Regions from separate parts of the Pseudocitrobacter faecalis genome, predicted to be linked through region 3. Evidence: predicted binding sites of a transcription regulator. Region 3 holds the regulator's gene; each other region holds the start of a gene.
The links. The regulator PurR, encoded in region 3, represses purine synthesis genes. The targets are predictions, from matches to a motif close to CANGCAAACGTTTGCNTG.
Positions count from the first base shown of each region.

Region 1: the regulator PurR is predicted to act here: its motif matches at 1,758-1,775, upstream of glyA (serine hydroxymethyltransferase).
Region 2: the regulator PurR is predicted to act here: its motif matches at 1,577-1,594, upstream of ACOXYR_RS13445 (amino acid aminotransferase).

Region 1 is NZ_CBDDNJ010000002.1:783,571-787,821, reverse strand. It holds gene ACOXYR_RS04395 (DoxX family protein) at 1-338, shown strand, start outside; gene glyA (serine hydroxymethyltransferase) at 399-1,652, opposite strand; gene hmpA (NO-inducible flavohemoprotein) at 1,968-3,158, shown strand; gene glnB (nitrogen regulatory protein P-II) at 3,278-3,616, opposite strand; gene glrR (two-component system response regulator GlrR) at 3,684-4,251, opposite strand, start outside.
Region 2 is NZ_CBDDNJ010000002.1:2,674,369-2,678,619, reverse strand. It holds gene ACOXYR_RS13450 (MBL fold metallo-hydrolase) at 1-101, shown strand, start outside; gene ACOXYR_RS13445 (amino acid aminotransferase) at 322-1,512, opposite strand; gene ACOXYR_RS13440 (porin) at 1,699-2,781, opposite strand; gene asnS (asparagine--tRNA ligase) at 3,381-4,251, opposite strand, start outside.
Region 3 is NZ_CBDDNJ010000002.1:1,837,883-1,842,133, reverse strand. It holds gene ACOXYR_RS09575 (MFS transporter) at 1-523, opposite strand, end outside; gene cydH (cytochrome bd-I oxidase subunit CydH) at 685-774, opposite strand; gene purR (HTH-type transcriptional repressor PurR) at 1,069-2,094, shown strand; gene punR (DNA-binding transcriptional activator PunR) at 2,091-3,023, opposite strand; gene punC (purine nucleoside transporter PunC) at 3,133-4,251, shown strand, end outside.

The DNA of each region.
Region 1 (4,251 bases), 1.1 Mb from region 3:
TCCTTTTCGGTTATCCGAAAATGCTGGGCTTTGATGGCACGGTTCAGTATATGGCGTCCTCGGGCGCACCAATGCCAACCCTGTCGGCGATTATCGCCATCATCATGGAAGTACCGGTCGCCATTCTGATTGTGCTGGGCTTCTTCACGCGCCCGCTGGCGGTTATCTTTATTTTCTATACGCTGGGTACGGCGGTGATTGGCCACCATTACTGGGATATGACCGGTGATGCAGTGGTACCGAATATGATTAACTTCTGGAAAAACGTCAGTATCGCGGGCGGCTTCCTGCTGCTGGCGATGACCGGGCCGGGCACAATTTCTCTGGATCGCCGGTAAATAAATACCGGACACAAAAAAGGCCGCTTGCGCGGCCTTTTCTTATTCTGCAAAACAGAATTATGCATAAACCGGGAAGCGTGCGCAGATATCCAGAACTTTACCTTTGATGCGCTCGATAACCGCTTCATCATTGATGTTGTCCAGAACGTCACACATCCAGCCAGCCAGTTCCTTCGCTTCCGCTTCTTTGAAGCCACGGCGAGTGATTGCCGGAGAACCGATACGGATACCGGAGGTCACAAACGGGCTCTTCGGATCGTTCGGCACGCTGTTTTTGTTGACGGTAATGTTAGCGCGGCCCAGGGCTGCGTCAGCTTCTTTACCGGTCAGGTTTTTGTCGACCAGATCCAGCAGGAACAGGTGGTTTTCAGTACCGCCGGAAACCACTTTGTAGCCACGGTTCAGGAACACTTCCACCATCGCTTTGGCGTTTTTCGCAACCTGCTGCTGGTAAACTTTGAACTCAGGCTCCATCGCTTCTTTCAGTGCTACCGCTTTACCGGCAATCACGTGCATCAGCGGGCCGCCCTGTGCGCTTGGGAAGACAGCGGAGTTCAGTTTTTTATACAGCTCTTCATCACCACCTTTCGCCAGGATCAGGCCGCCACGCGGGCCCGCCAGAGTTTTGTGGGTGGTGGTGGTCACGACATGCGCGTGAGGAACCGGGTTCGGGTAAACGCCTGCGGCAATCAGACCCGCAACGTGGGCCATATCGACGAACAGATATGCGCCGATGCTGTCAGCGATTTCGCGCATTTTAGCCCAGTCAACGATGCCGGAGTAGGCAGAGAAACCACCGATAATCATCTTCGGTTTATGTTCCTGAGCCAGCTTCGCCATTTCGTCATAATCGATTTTACCGGACTCATCAATACCGTAAGGCACAATGTTGTACAGTTTACCGGAGAAGTTTACCGGGGAGCCGTGAGTCAGGTGACCGCCCTGCGCCAGGTTCATACCCAGAACGGTATCGCCCGGCTGCAGCAGCGCGGTGTAGACGGCGAAGTTAGCCTGAGAACCGGAGTGCGGCTGAACGTTAGCGTAGTCTGCGCCAAACAGCGCTTTCGCGCGGTCGATAGCCAGTTGCTCAACGATATCCACATACTCGCAACCGCCGTAGTAGCGTTTGCCCGGATAACCTTCAGCATATTTGTTGGTCAGCTGAGAACCCTGTGCCTGCATAACGCGCGGGCTGGTGTAGTTTTCGGAGGCGATCAGTTCGATGTGCTCTTCCTGACGTACTTTTTCCTGCTCCATAGCCTGCCACAGTTCGGCATCATAATCGGCAATGTTCATTTCACGCTTTAACATCCGCATCTCCTGACTCAGCTAACAGTAAATTTTTTAAGCCCTGATGGACAACGGCCAACAGTATAACTGATTAGTTCTGCGATAACAGGTCTTGACAAACGATTTTACGCAAACGTTTTCCTTCGCGTCACACAAGGGCTTGAGGAATAAAGGCTCGCCAAATTTCAACGGATAACTTTTCAGGTTTGTGATGCAAATTCTTCACGTTGTAACCAGCATGATGCATTGTTACAAAGAACCATTTACAAAGCAGGGGTATTTTTATAAGATGCATTTAATATGCAACAATAGATAATCGTAAAAAGGAAGCCTGCCATGCTTGATGCTCAAACCATTGCTACCGTCAAAGCCACTATTCCCCTGCTGGTTGAAACCGGCCCCAAACTCACCGCCCACTTTTATGACCGGATGTTTACCCACAACCCGGAACTGAAAGAGATTTTCAATATGAGCAACCAGCGCAACGGCGACCAGCGTGAAGCGCTGTTCAACGCCATTGCCGCCTACGCCAGCAATATTGAAAACCTGCCTGCCCTGCTGCCTGCGGTTGAGAAAATCGCCCAGAAACATACCAGCTTCCAGATTAAACCTGAGCAGTACAATATTGTTGGCGAACATCTGCTGGCGACGCTCGACGAAATGTTCAGCCCGGGTCAGGACGTGCTGGATGCATGGGGTAAAGCCTACGGCGTGCTGGCGGGGGTATTTATCAACCGTGAAGCAGAAATCTACGAGCAAAACGCCAATAAAACCGGCGGCTGGGAAGGCACGCGTCCGTTCCGCATTGTGGCAAAAACGCCGCGTAGCGCGCTCATCACCAGCTTTGAATTTGAACCGGTGGACGGCGGCGCGGTAGCAGATTATCAACCGGGCCAGTATCTGGCAGTCTGGCTGAAACCGGAAGGCTTCCCGCATCAGGAGATTCGTCAGTACTCCCTTACTCGTAAGGCGGATGGCAAAGGCTACCGCATTGCGGTGAAACGTGAAGACGGCGGCCAGGTATCAAGCTGGCTGCACAACTCCGCGAATGTCGGCGATGTGGTGCATCTGGCGGCACCTGCGGGCGATTTCTTTATGGCAGTAGAAAACAACACGCCGGTGACGCTGATCTCCGCCGGTGTCGGTCAGACACCGATGCTGGCGATGCTCGATACGCTGGCGAAATCTAACCATACCGCGCAGGTAAACTGGTTCCACGCGGCAGAAAATGGCGATGTGCATGCCTTTGCTGACGAAGTGAAAAATCTGGGAGCAACCTTGCCGCGCTTTACCGCGCATACCTGGTATCGTCAACCGACCGACGCAGACCGTCAGGCAGCAGCGTTTGACAGCGAAGGATTGATGGATTTAAGCGCGATGGAAGGAGCCTTTAGCGACCCGGCGATGCAGTTTTATCTCTGTGGCCCGGTCGGCTTTATGCAGTTCGCCGCAAAGCAGTTGGTTGAGCTGGGCGTGAAGCAGGAAAGTATTCATTACGAGTGCTTTGGGCCGCATAAGGTGCTGTGATTTTTGCCCTCACCCCGCCCTCTCCCACAGGGAGAGGGAGAAAACCAGCGCAAGAATTGACGCCTGCACAAACCATTCCCTCTCCCTGCGGGAGAGGGTTAGGGTGAGGGGCCGCGGTGTTAAATCGCCGCGTCGTCCTCTTCACCTGTACGAATACGGATCACGCGCGCCACGTCAAAGACAAAGATTTTGCCGTCGCCGATTTTGCCGGTCTGAGCTGTGCGAATAATGGTATCCACACAGGTATCAACGATATCGTCGCTGACCACAATTTCAATTTTGACTTTCGGCAGGAAGTCCACCATGTATTCCGCACCGCGATAGAGCTCGGTGTGGCCTTTCTGACGACCAAAGCCTTTCACTTCCGTTACCGTCATGCCGGTAATACCTACTTCCGCCAGCGCTTCACGTACATCATCCAGTTTGAAGGGTTTAATAATCGCATCAATTTTTTTCATGGTGTTCCTGTTTTTCAGTCGCGTAACCGGTTGCTCACCGTATCATAAATCACGCAAAAGTACGGTGCTACTCTTTAAAATCATTTGCGTCCAGTTCGTGGCGTGAGAGCAGCTTGTAAAACTCCGTGCGGTTACGCCCCGCCATTCTCGCCGCATGCGTCACATTCCCTTTGGTGATTTGCAGCAGCTTGCGCAGGTAGTTGAGTTCAAACTGGTTTCGCGCTTCCACAAAAGTTGGCAGTGCGGTGTTCTCGCCCTCTAAAGCCTGATCGACCAGCGCGTCGCTGATCACCGGCGACGACGTCAGCGCCACGCACTGTTCAATTACGTTCACCAGTTGACGCACGTTGCCCGGCCAGTTGGCTGCCATCAGCCGCTTCATGGCATCGGTGGAAAACGCGCGCACGAACGGTTTGTGGCGGTCGGCGGACTGGCGCAATAGATGGTTTGCCAGCAGCGGAATATCTTCCGTGCGCTCGGCAAGCGTCGGAATTTTGAGGTTGACCACATTAAGGCGATAAAAGAGATCTTCACGGAACTCGCCGCGCGCCATCGCTTTTGGCAGGTCGCGGTGAGTCGCGGAGATAATCCGCACGTTAATGTCGAGGTCGCGGTTGCTGCCCAGCGGGCGGACT
Region 2 (4,251 bases), 840 kb from region 3:
GTGACGACGTGACGTTTATTCCAGGTCATGGCCCTCTGTCAACGCTCGGCTATGAGCGGCTGCACAACCCGTTCCTGCAGGATGAAATGCCTGTCTGGTAATAGCAAAAAAGGCCGCGAAAGCGGCCTTTTTCCTGAGGACAAACGCAACATTGCCTGATGCGCTACGCTTATCAGGCCTACAAGGCTCCTGCAATATATTGAACTTGCACTGTTTTGTAGGCCGGATAAGGCGTTTACGCCGCATCCGGCAAGAACAAAGCGCACTTTGTCAGTGAAATAAGGCCGCGAAAGCGGCCTTTATTATGTCGTCTGACCCGTCTTACAACACGGCGACAATGGCTTCGCACAGCGGCGCCATGTTGTCCGGTGTCATACCCGCGACGTTGATACGGCCAGAAGCCACCGCATAGACGCCAAACTCTTCACGCAGACGCAGCACCTGGTCTTTGGTCAGGCCGCTGAACGAGAACATGCCGTTCTGTTTGGTGATAAAGCTGAAGTTGCGGTTCGCACCTTTCTCCTGCAGCGTGTTCACAAACAGCAGACGCATGCGCTGAATGCGTTGACGCATATCGGTCAGCTCCTGTTCCCAGATGGCGCGCAGCGCGTCATTGCTGAGAATGGTCGCGACAACGGATGCGCCGTGAGCCGGCGGGTTGGAATAGTTAGCACGAATCACCGACTTCATCTGGCTGAAGGCGCGATCGGCGTTGTCAGCATCGCGGGTGACCAGGGTGCAGGCACCCACACGTTCGTTATACAGACCGAAGTTTTTAGAGTAAGAGCTGGCAACAATCAGCTCATCATGCAGCGCGGCGAACGCGCGCAGACCTTCGGCATCTTCTTCCAGACCACGGGCAAAGCCCTGGTAGGCGAAATCGAACAGCGGTAGCCAGCCTTTCTCAGCGGAAAGCTTCGCCAGTTGTTGCCACTGCTCCAGCGTCGGATCGATACCGGTCGGGTTATGGCAGCAGCCGTGGAACAGCACCACATCACCAGCCTGTGCATTGTTCAGGCTGGCAATAAGGCCATCAAAATTGAGCGCGTGGGTCTGGGCGTCGTAGTAGTCATATTCGCAAACTTCGAGGCCAGCGGCGTTGAACACACCTTTATGGTTCGGCCAGCTCGGGTTGCTTACCCAAACGCGTTTCGCGCTGGTGTTTTTGGCGAGGAAATCTGCCGCGACGCGCAGTGCGCCGGTACCGCCAGGCGTTTGCGCCGTACGGGCGCGTTTCGCATTGACGATTTCACTTCCTTTACCGAACAGCAGCTCCTGCGTGCAACGACCAAACTCCGGGATACCATCAATACCGAGGTAATTTTTGGTCGTTTCATTTTCCAGCAGATAAAGCTCCGCTTTTTTAACGCTGGTCAGAACCGGGGTTTTACCGGTCTCATCTTTGTAAACTCCAATCCCGAGGTTGATTTTGCTCGGGCGGTCGTCGGCACGAAACAGATCGGCCAGGCCCAGAATTGGGTCGGCAGGGGCGGCTGTAATGTTCTCAAACATGACGGGGTTCCATTTATGAGTGACTTGGAGAAATCCGCTATCAGGTTAACGGCAGATTTACAAAATGCCAACCGTTTGCAATGAAAAGCGCGAGCCTTTTCAAAAGTCGCGATTTTTAACTAGTGTAAACGAGAAAAACAGGGCCGAAGCCCTGTTTCCTGTGCATATAACAAAGTGGCGTACTGATTAGAACTGGTAGACGATACCCACAGCAGCCTGGTCGTCGGTAGACAGGCCAGTGGCTGCGGTGTAGTCGTTTTCGTCCAGCAAGTTGAACTTGTACGCTGCATAGACGTTCATGTTTTTGTTGAAGTAGTACCAGGTGCCGACTTCAACATATTTCAGCAGGTCAGCAGTGCCGCCGTCGAAGCCAGGGCGTGACGCCAGGTTTTTACCTTTAGACTGTACGTAGCCAACGGAGGGACGCAGGCCGAAGTCGAACTGGTACTGAACCACTGCTTCAATGTTCTGTGTTTTGTTGGCAAAGCCCGCGTCTTCCGGGGTCATGTTGTAGGTCTGAGAGTACATGACAGCCGCATAAACGTTGTTTGCATCGTACTTAGCAGAGGTCGCCCACGCTTCGGCTTTGTCGCCGCTTGCGCTAAAGGCCTGGTTTTTCTGATCGGTAGTACGGTTAGAGTTAGCGTAGCCTGCGGAGATAGCAAAGCCTTCGCCAAAGGCCCAGGTCGCAGAGGTACTGATACCGTCGCCGTTCTGCTTCTGAATGTTACGATCTTCGTTTTTGCCCTGATACTGAACCGCGAAGCTCAGACCGTCGACCAGCCCGAAGAAATCTGAGTTACGGTAGGTTGCTACGCCATTGGTACGCGCAGTCATAAAGTTATCGGTGTAGTTCCAGCCGTCGCCGCCCCACTCAACCAGCATATCGGTTGCGGATTCAACGTCGTAGATAGCGCCGTAGTTACGACCGTAGTCGAAAGATCCGAATTCACCGGCTTTCAGGCCCGCGAAGGCCAGACGGGTTTTGGTGGTTTGGGAACCTTCAACGTTGGACGCATCCATGTTGTATTCCCACTGACCGTAACCGGTCAGCTGTTCGTTAATCTGAGTTTCCCCTTTCACACCAATACGGGCATAGGTGGTATCCGAGTTGCTGGTGTCACCATTGGTGGTCCACACATGCTCACCGACCATTTTGCCGTAAAAGTCCAGTTTGTTGCCGTTTTTGTTGTAGATTTCTGCAGCGTTAGCTGCACCGGCTACCAGCAGGGCAGGGATCACCACTGCCAGGATATTGCGCTTCATCATTATTTATTACCCTCATTAGGTTTTTTTTATATCGACACTCGCCACTGCCGCCAATAACTTCTGTCAATAAAAATTTACAAAAGTATTGATGATAGTTTGGTGTCTTTTTGTGTCTGAGAGGCATATTTCCATTCAAACCACCGTTTCGCTAGCCGGAAAGTGCTACAAATATCCTAATTAAGTAACAAAAAGAAATTTTATGTAACAATAAATTAAAGATAAGGAACTTTGTGAGACAACTCAAAGTTCTGTTGGGGTTAGGGTAAGCGTTAGTGAATTGCTGTATATCTATATGAATTTCTTATCTTTAATTTAATTATGGGTTGTTTATTGCGCAAGTTGCTGTAATTGTGAACAACTGAAAATGTTAAAATTAAGTTTCAGAAAGGACGTGATCTCGCTTGAAAATAATACTATTTGCTCAGGTGAACCTAAAATCCACAAAGAATTGCGTGTTTTTTGTGCGAAAACGTTAACAGAAATGGGATGTAACAAACTACGTTCTATAGGGGGGTTGATCCTTAAGGTAATTGACGAAGATTTACGTTAAGGGCACAAAAAAGGCCAGCATTTGCTGGCCTTGTTGAAATAGCGGAGCTTTAGAAACTGGCGTTACGCGGCGTTCTTGGGAAGGCAATCACGTCACGGACGTTTTGTACGCCAGTTACATAGGCAATCAGACGTTCGAAGCCCAGACCGAAACCGGAGTGCGGTACGGTGCCGTAACGACGCAGATCGCGGTACCACCAGTAATCCTCTTTGTTCAGGCCCATCTCTGCCATACGGGCATCCAGCACGTCCAGACGCTCTTCACGCTGAGAACCGCCGATGATTTCACCGATACCCGGGGCCAGCACGTCCATCGCCGCGACGGTTTTACCGTCGTCGTTAAGACGCATGTAGAATGCCTTGATCTCTTTCGGATAGTTTTTCACCACCACCGGCGCTTTGAAGTGTTTCTCAGCAAGATAGCGTTCGTGTTCGGAAGAGAGGTCAACGCCCCAGTAAACCGGGTTTTCAAAGGTCTGGCCGCAGTTTTCAAGGATGGTGACCGCGTCGGTGTAATCCACCTGTGCGAAATCCGCCTCGATAAAGCGTTGCAGACGTTCAATAGCGTCTTTATCCACGCGTTCAGCGAAGAATTTCATGTCGTCCATACGTTCTTCAAGAACCGCTTTGAAGACATATTTCAGCATGGCTTCCGCCAGCGCGGCGTTATCTTCCAGGTCGGCAAACGCGACTTCCGGCTCCAGCATCCAGAACTCGGCCAGGTGGCGGCTGGTGTTGGAGTTTTCAGCGCGGAAAGTCGGGCCGAAGGTGTAGATTTTTGACAGCGCACAGGCGTAGGTTTCGCCGTTCAGCTGGCCGGAAACGGTCAGGAAAGACTCTTTTCCGAAGAAGTCTTTATCGAAATCGACTTTACCCTGGTCGTTACGCGGCAGGTTTTCCAAATCCAGCGTGGAGACGCGG
Region 3 (4,251 bases):
CAATAATCGCAATCACGCCGAGCCCGGCCGTCGCCAGGAACGACATACGCCAGCCGATCGTTTCTCCGAGCCATGTTGCCGCCGGAACGCCGCCGATGTTGGCGATGGTCAGCCCCATAAACATGGTCGCGACGGCGCTCGCTTGTTTATCTTTCGGTACCACGCTTGCGGCAACAACCGATCCCAGACCAAAGAACGCACCGTGATTGAGGCTGGTAATAATGCGCGACAGCATTAACGTAGTGTAATCCGGTGCAATCGCGGAAAGGACGTTGCCCAAAGTGAAAATCGCCATCAGGAAGATTAACGCGTTGCGCCGTGCGCGATGTGAAAGCAGCAGCGTCATCAGCGGCGCGCCAACCATCACACCTACAGCGTAAGCGCTGATCAACATGCCAGCGGCGGGAATCGAGACATCAACCCCTTTGGCAATAACGGGTAATAGCCCCATTGGCGAAAATTCGGTGGTACCGATTCCGAATGCGCCTACGGCTAACGCCAGTAAGGGATAATTCACTTTCATGCTTTGACTCCGGTTTGCCGCAAACGCAAGGCGGCGTGACAACAGATGGCAAAAGCATGACATCAATCACAAAAAAACAGAAGTGAACAAATTAGCAAAATATTTTTGCTGAATTGATAACAATCGAAGAGAGGGAGAGCCGTCTCTCCCTTTAGGATGGGTTAATGCAGGACGGCGGTCAGCGCAGCAGCAACGATCAGCGCCAGCGTAATAACCGTGGTGGTAATTGACATCTTCAGTTCGGTACTCATCAATTTTTCTCCTTATTATCCCCACACCAAAAGTGAGCTATGTCATTTTTGCACACTTAATCGCAAAAATCTTCCCGGATTTCACGCAATAACCGATTTTGCGCTTCCACTTTTGTCAAAGATAAGACAAAATTCGACGCTTATTAAAAAGTGTATCGGCCATTGACCCCCTCCTGTCGTCCTGTGTCGTTTTCCCGGCGAACCGCAATTCATAACATTGCGCCAGGGTGAGTGAAGGCAAACGTTTTCGTATTGAATCGATCAGGGGCAGGCCCGGGTCTGGAGTGAGATGGAATGGCAACTATTAAAGATGTAGCGAAGCGCGCAAACGTTTCCACTACAACTGTATCACATGTGATTAACAAGACGCGTTTTGTCGCCGAAGAGACGCGTGAAGCGGTGTGGGCGGCAATCAAAGAATTGCACTACTCTCCCAGCGCCGTGGCCCGCAGTCTGAAGGTCAATCACACCAAATCCATTGGTTTGTTGGCGACCAGCAGTGAAGCTGCCTACTTTGCAGAAATTATTGAAGCCGTTGAGAAGAACTGCTTCCAGAAAGGCTATACCCTGATCCTCGGTAATGCGTGGAACAATCTTGAGAAACAGCGCGCGTATCTCTCAATGATGGCGCAGAAGCGCGTGGACGGCCTGCTGGTGATGTGTTCAGAATATCCGGAATCATTGCTGCAAATGCTGGAAGAATACCGCCATATTCCGATGGTGGTCATGGACTGGGGTGAAGCGAAAGCCGACTTTACCGACTCGGTTATTGATAACGCCTTTGAAGGCGGCTACATGGCTGGTCGTTATCTGGTGGAACGCGGACATCGCGAAATCGGCGTGATCCCAGGCCCACTGGAGCGTAACACCGGCGCGGGTCGTCTGGCTGGCTTTATGAAAGCCATGGAAGAGATGATGATCAAGGTGCCGGAAAACTGGATTGTGCAGGGCGATTTCGAACCGGAGTCCGGCTACCGCGCGATGCAGCAAATACTGTCCCAGAATCCGCGCCCTACCGCTATCTTCTGCGGCGGCGATATCATGGCGATGGGCGCGTTGTGCGCCGCAGACGAAATGGGCCTGCGCGTGCCGCAGGATATCTCGCTGATTGGTTATGACAACGTGCGCAACTCGCGTTTCTTTACGCCAGCACTGACCACTATCCACCAGCCGAAGGACTCCCTCGGGGAAACCGCCTTCAATATGCTGATGGACAGAATCGTCAGCAAACGCGAAGAGTCGCAGTCCATCGAAGTGCACCCGCGCCTGATTGAACGCCGTTCCGTGGCCGACGGCCCGTTCCGCGATTACCGCCGTTAAGCGTCTTTGCGGACGCTCGAGTCGGGCGTTCGCAACCATTCATTGTTCAGCGTTTCACTGTCCCCTAAATAGTCGAGTAACCAGCTTAGCGCTGGTGAACTGTCGTTTTGCTGCCAGGTCAGACAACAGGCGGCATCGGGAAACGGGTTTTCCAGTGCCAGTGCCGCCCATTCGCCTTTATCAATCTTTGGTTGCGCAAAATGATCTGGCACCATTCCAACGCATAATCCAGCAGATAAACAGGTTTCTGACGATTCCCAGTCCGGTACCACGACCCGCTTCTGGTTATCCAGTAACCAGGTGGTACGTTTAGGTAACGAACGCGATGTATCTTCGCGCACCAGTGACGGCCAGTTGCGCAACACGTCATCACTGAGCGGCCCCTCCATTTGTGCCAGTGGATGCGAGCGGGCGACCACGCACTGCCAGCTCAGCATGCCCATATCCCGGAACGCATATCGCCCCCCTACGGGTATCGCGCGTGTCGCGCCAATCGCCAGTTCAACTCGCCCATCCGCCAGCGCATCCCATACGCCATTAAAAACTTCCTGGTAGACCAGCAGCTCTACATCACTGAAGTGGCGATAGAAATCAACAATCATCTGTCGTGTGCGTTCGGGTTTGACAATGTTATCCACGGCAATCGCCAACTGCCCACGCCAGCCGTTGGCTATTTGTTGACACTGCTGACGGGTGATCTGCATTTTTTTGATAACAGAGCGCCCCTCTTTCAAAAACCATGCCCCTGCAGGGGTTAATTCCACATCCCGGTGACGACGTTCAAACAGCGGAACCGCCAGCCACTCCTCGAGTTGCCGTACTGTATAACTGATTGCAGAAGGCACACGGTGGAGCTCATTTGCCGCGCCGCTAAAGCTTCCGTTCCGCGCGACAGCATCCACAACTTCCAGCGAATATTCAGACCACATTTTCTGCTCACAAAATTTTTGAAACCACTACGCAAATATTAGCGTTTCACAAGGCAGTTTTCACTCTCTACACTCTCAGCCTCCTCATCTGTACAAAAAAGGCGTTTTTATGCAACCTGGGAAAGGATTTTTAGTCTGGCTGGCGGGCCTGAGTGTTTTAGGCTTCCTCGCCACCGATATGTATCTTCCGGCTTTCGCCGCGATTCAAAGCGATCTGCAAACACCGGCTGCCGCCGTGAGCGCGAGTCTGAGTTTATTCCTTGCCGGGTTTGCCGTAGCACAGCTGCTGTGGGGGCCGCTCTCAGATCGCTATGGCCGCAAGCCTGTCCTGCTGATTGGCCTGACGATTTTTGCCCTTGGTTGTCTGGGAATGCTGTGGGTACGCGATGCCACCACCCTGCTCGTTCTGCGATTCGTGCAGGCAGTCGGCGTATGTGCCGCAGCGGTAACCTGGCAGGCGATGGTGACCGATTATTATCCGGCACAGCGAACTAACCGTATTTTCGCGACCATTATGCCGCTGGTCGGGCTTTCTCCGGCGCTGGCACCGCTGTTGGGAAGCTGGATCCTGCACCACTTTGAGTGGCAGGCTATCTTTGCTACGCTCTTTGCCATCACGCTGATTTTGATGATCCCCGCGTTGCGCCTGAAATCCGCTCACAAAAAGGTCACGGTAAGTGGCGATAAGCTGACATTTATGAAGCTGTTACGCAGTCGCGATTATCGCGGTAACGTCCTGGTGTATGCGGCCTGCTCGGCAAGCTTCTTCGCCTGGTTGACGGGCTCACCGTTTATTCTGAATGCGATGGGATATAGCCCGACCGTGATTGGACTGAGTTATGTGCCACAAACCATTGCTTTCCTCGTCGGTGGTTATGGCTGTCGCGCAGCACTGCAAAAGTGGGATGGCGCAAAACTGCTGCCATGGCTGCTGTTAATTTACGCTGTCAGCGTCCTTGCCACCTGGGGCGTCGGCCTCACCGCGCATGTCTCGCTCACCGCCCTGCTGATACCGTTCTGCGTGATGGCAATGGCCAACGGCGCCATTTACCCGATTGTGGTAGCGCGCGCGCTGCGACCGTTCCCTCAGGCAACAGGCCGTGCGGCAGCATTACAGAATACGCTGCAATTAGGTCTTTGCTTCCTGGCAAGCCTGGTGGTTTCTTCACTGATTGCCGCCCCGCTGCTGGCAACCACCAGCGTGATGGTCGCCACCGTCGTTCTGGCC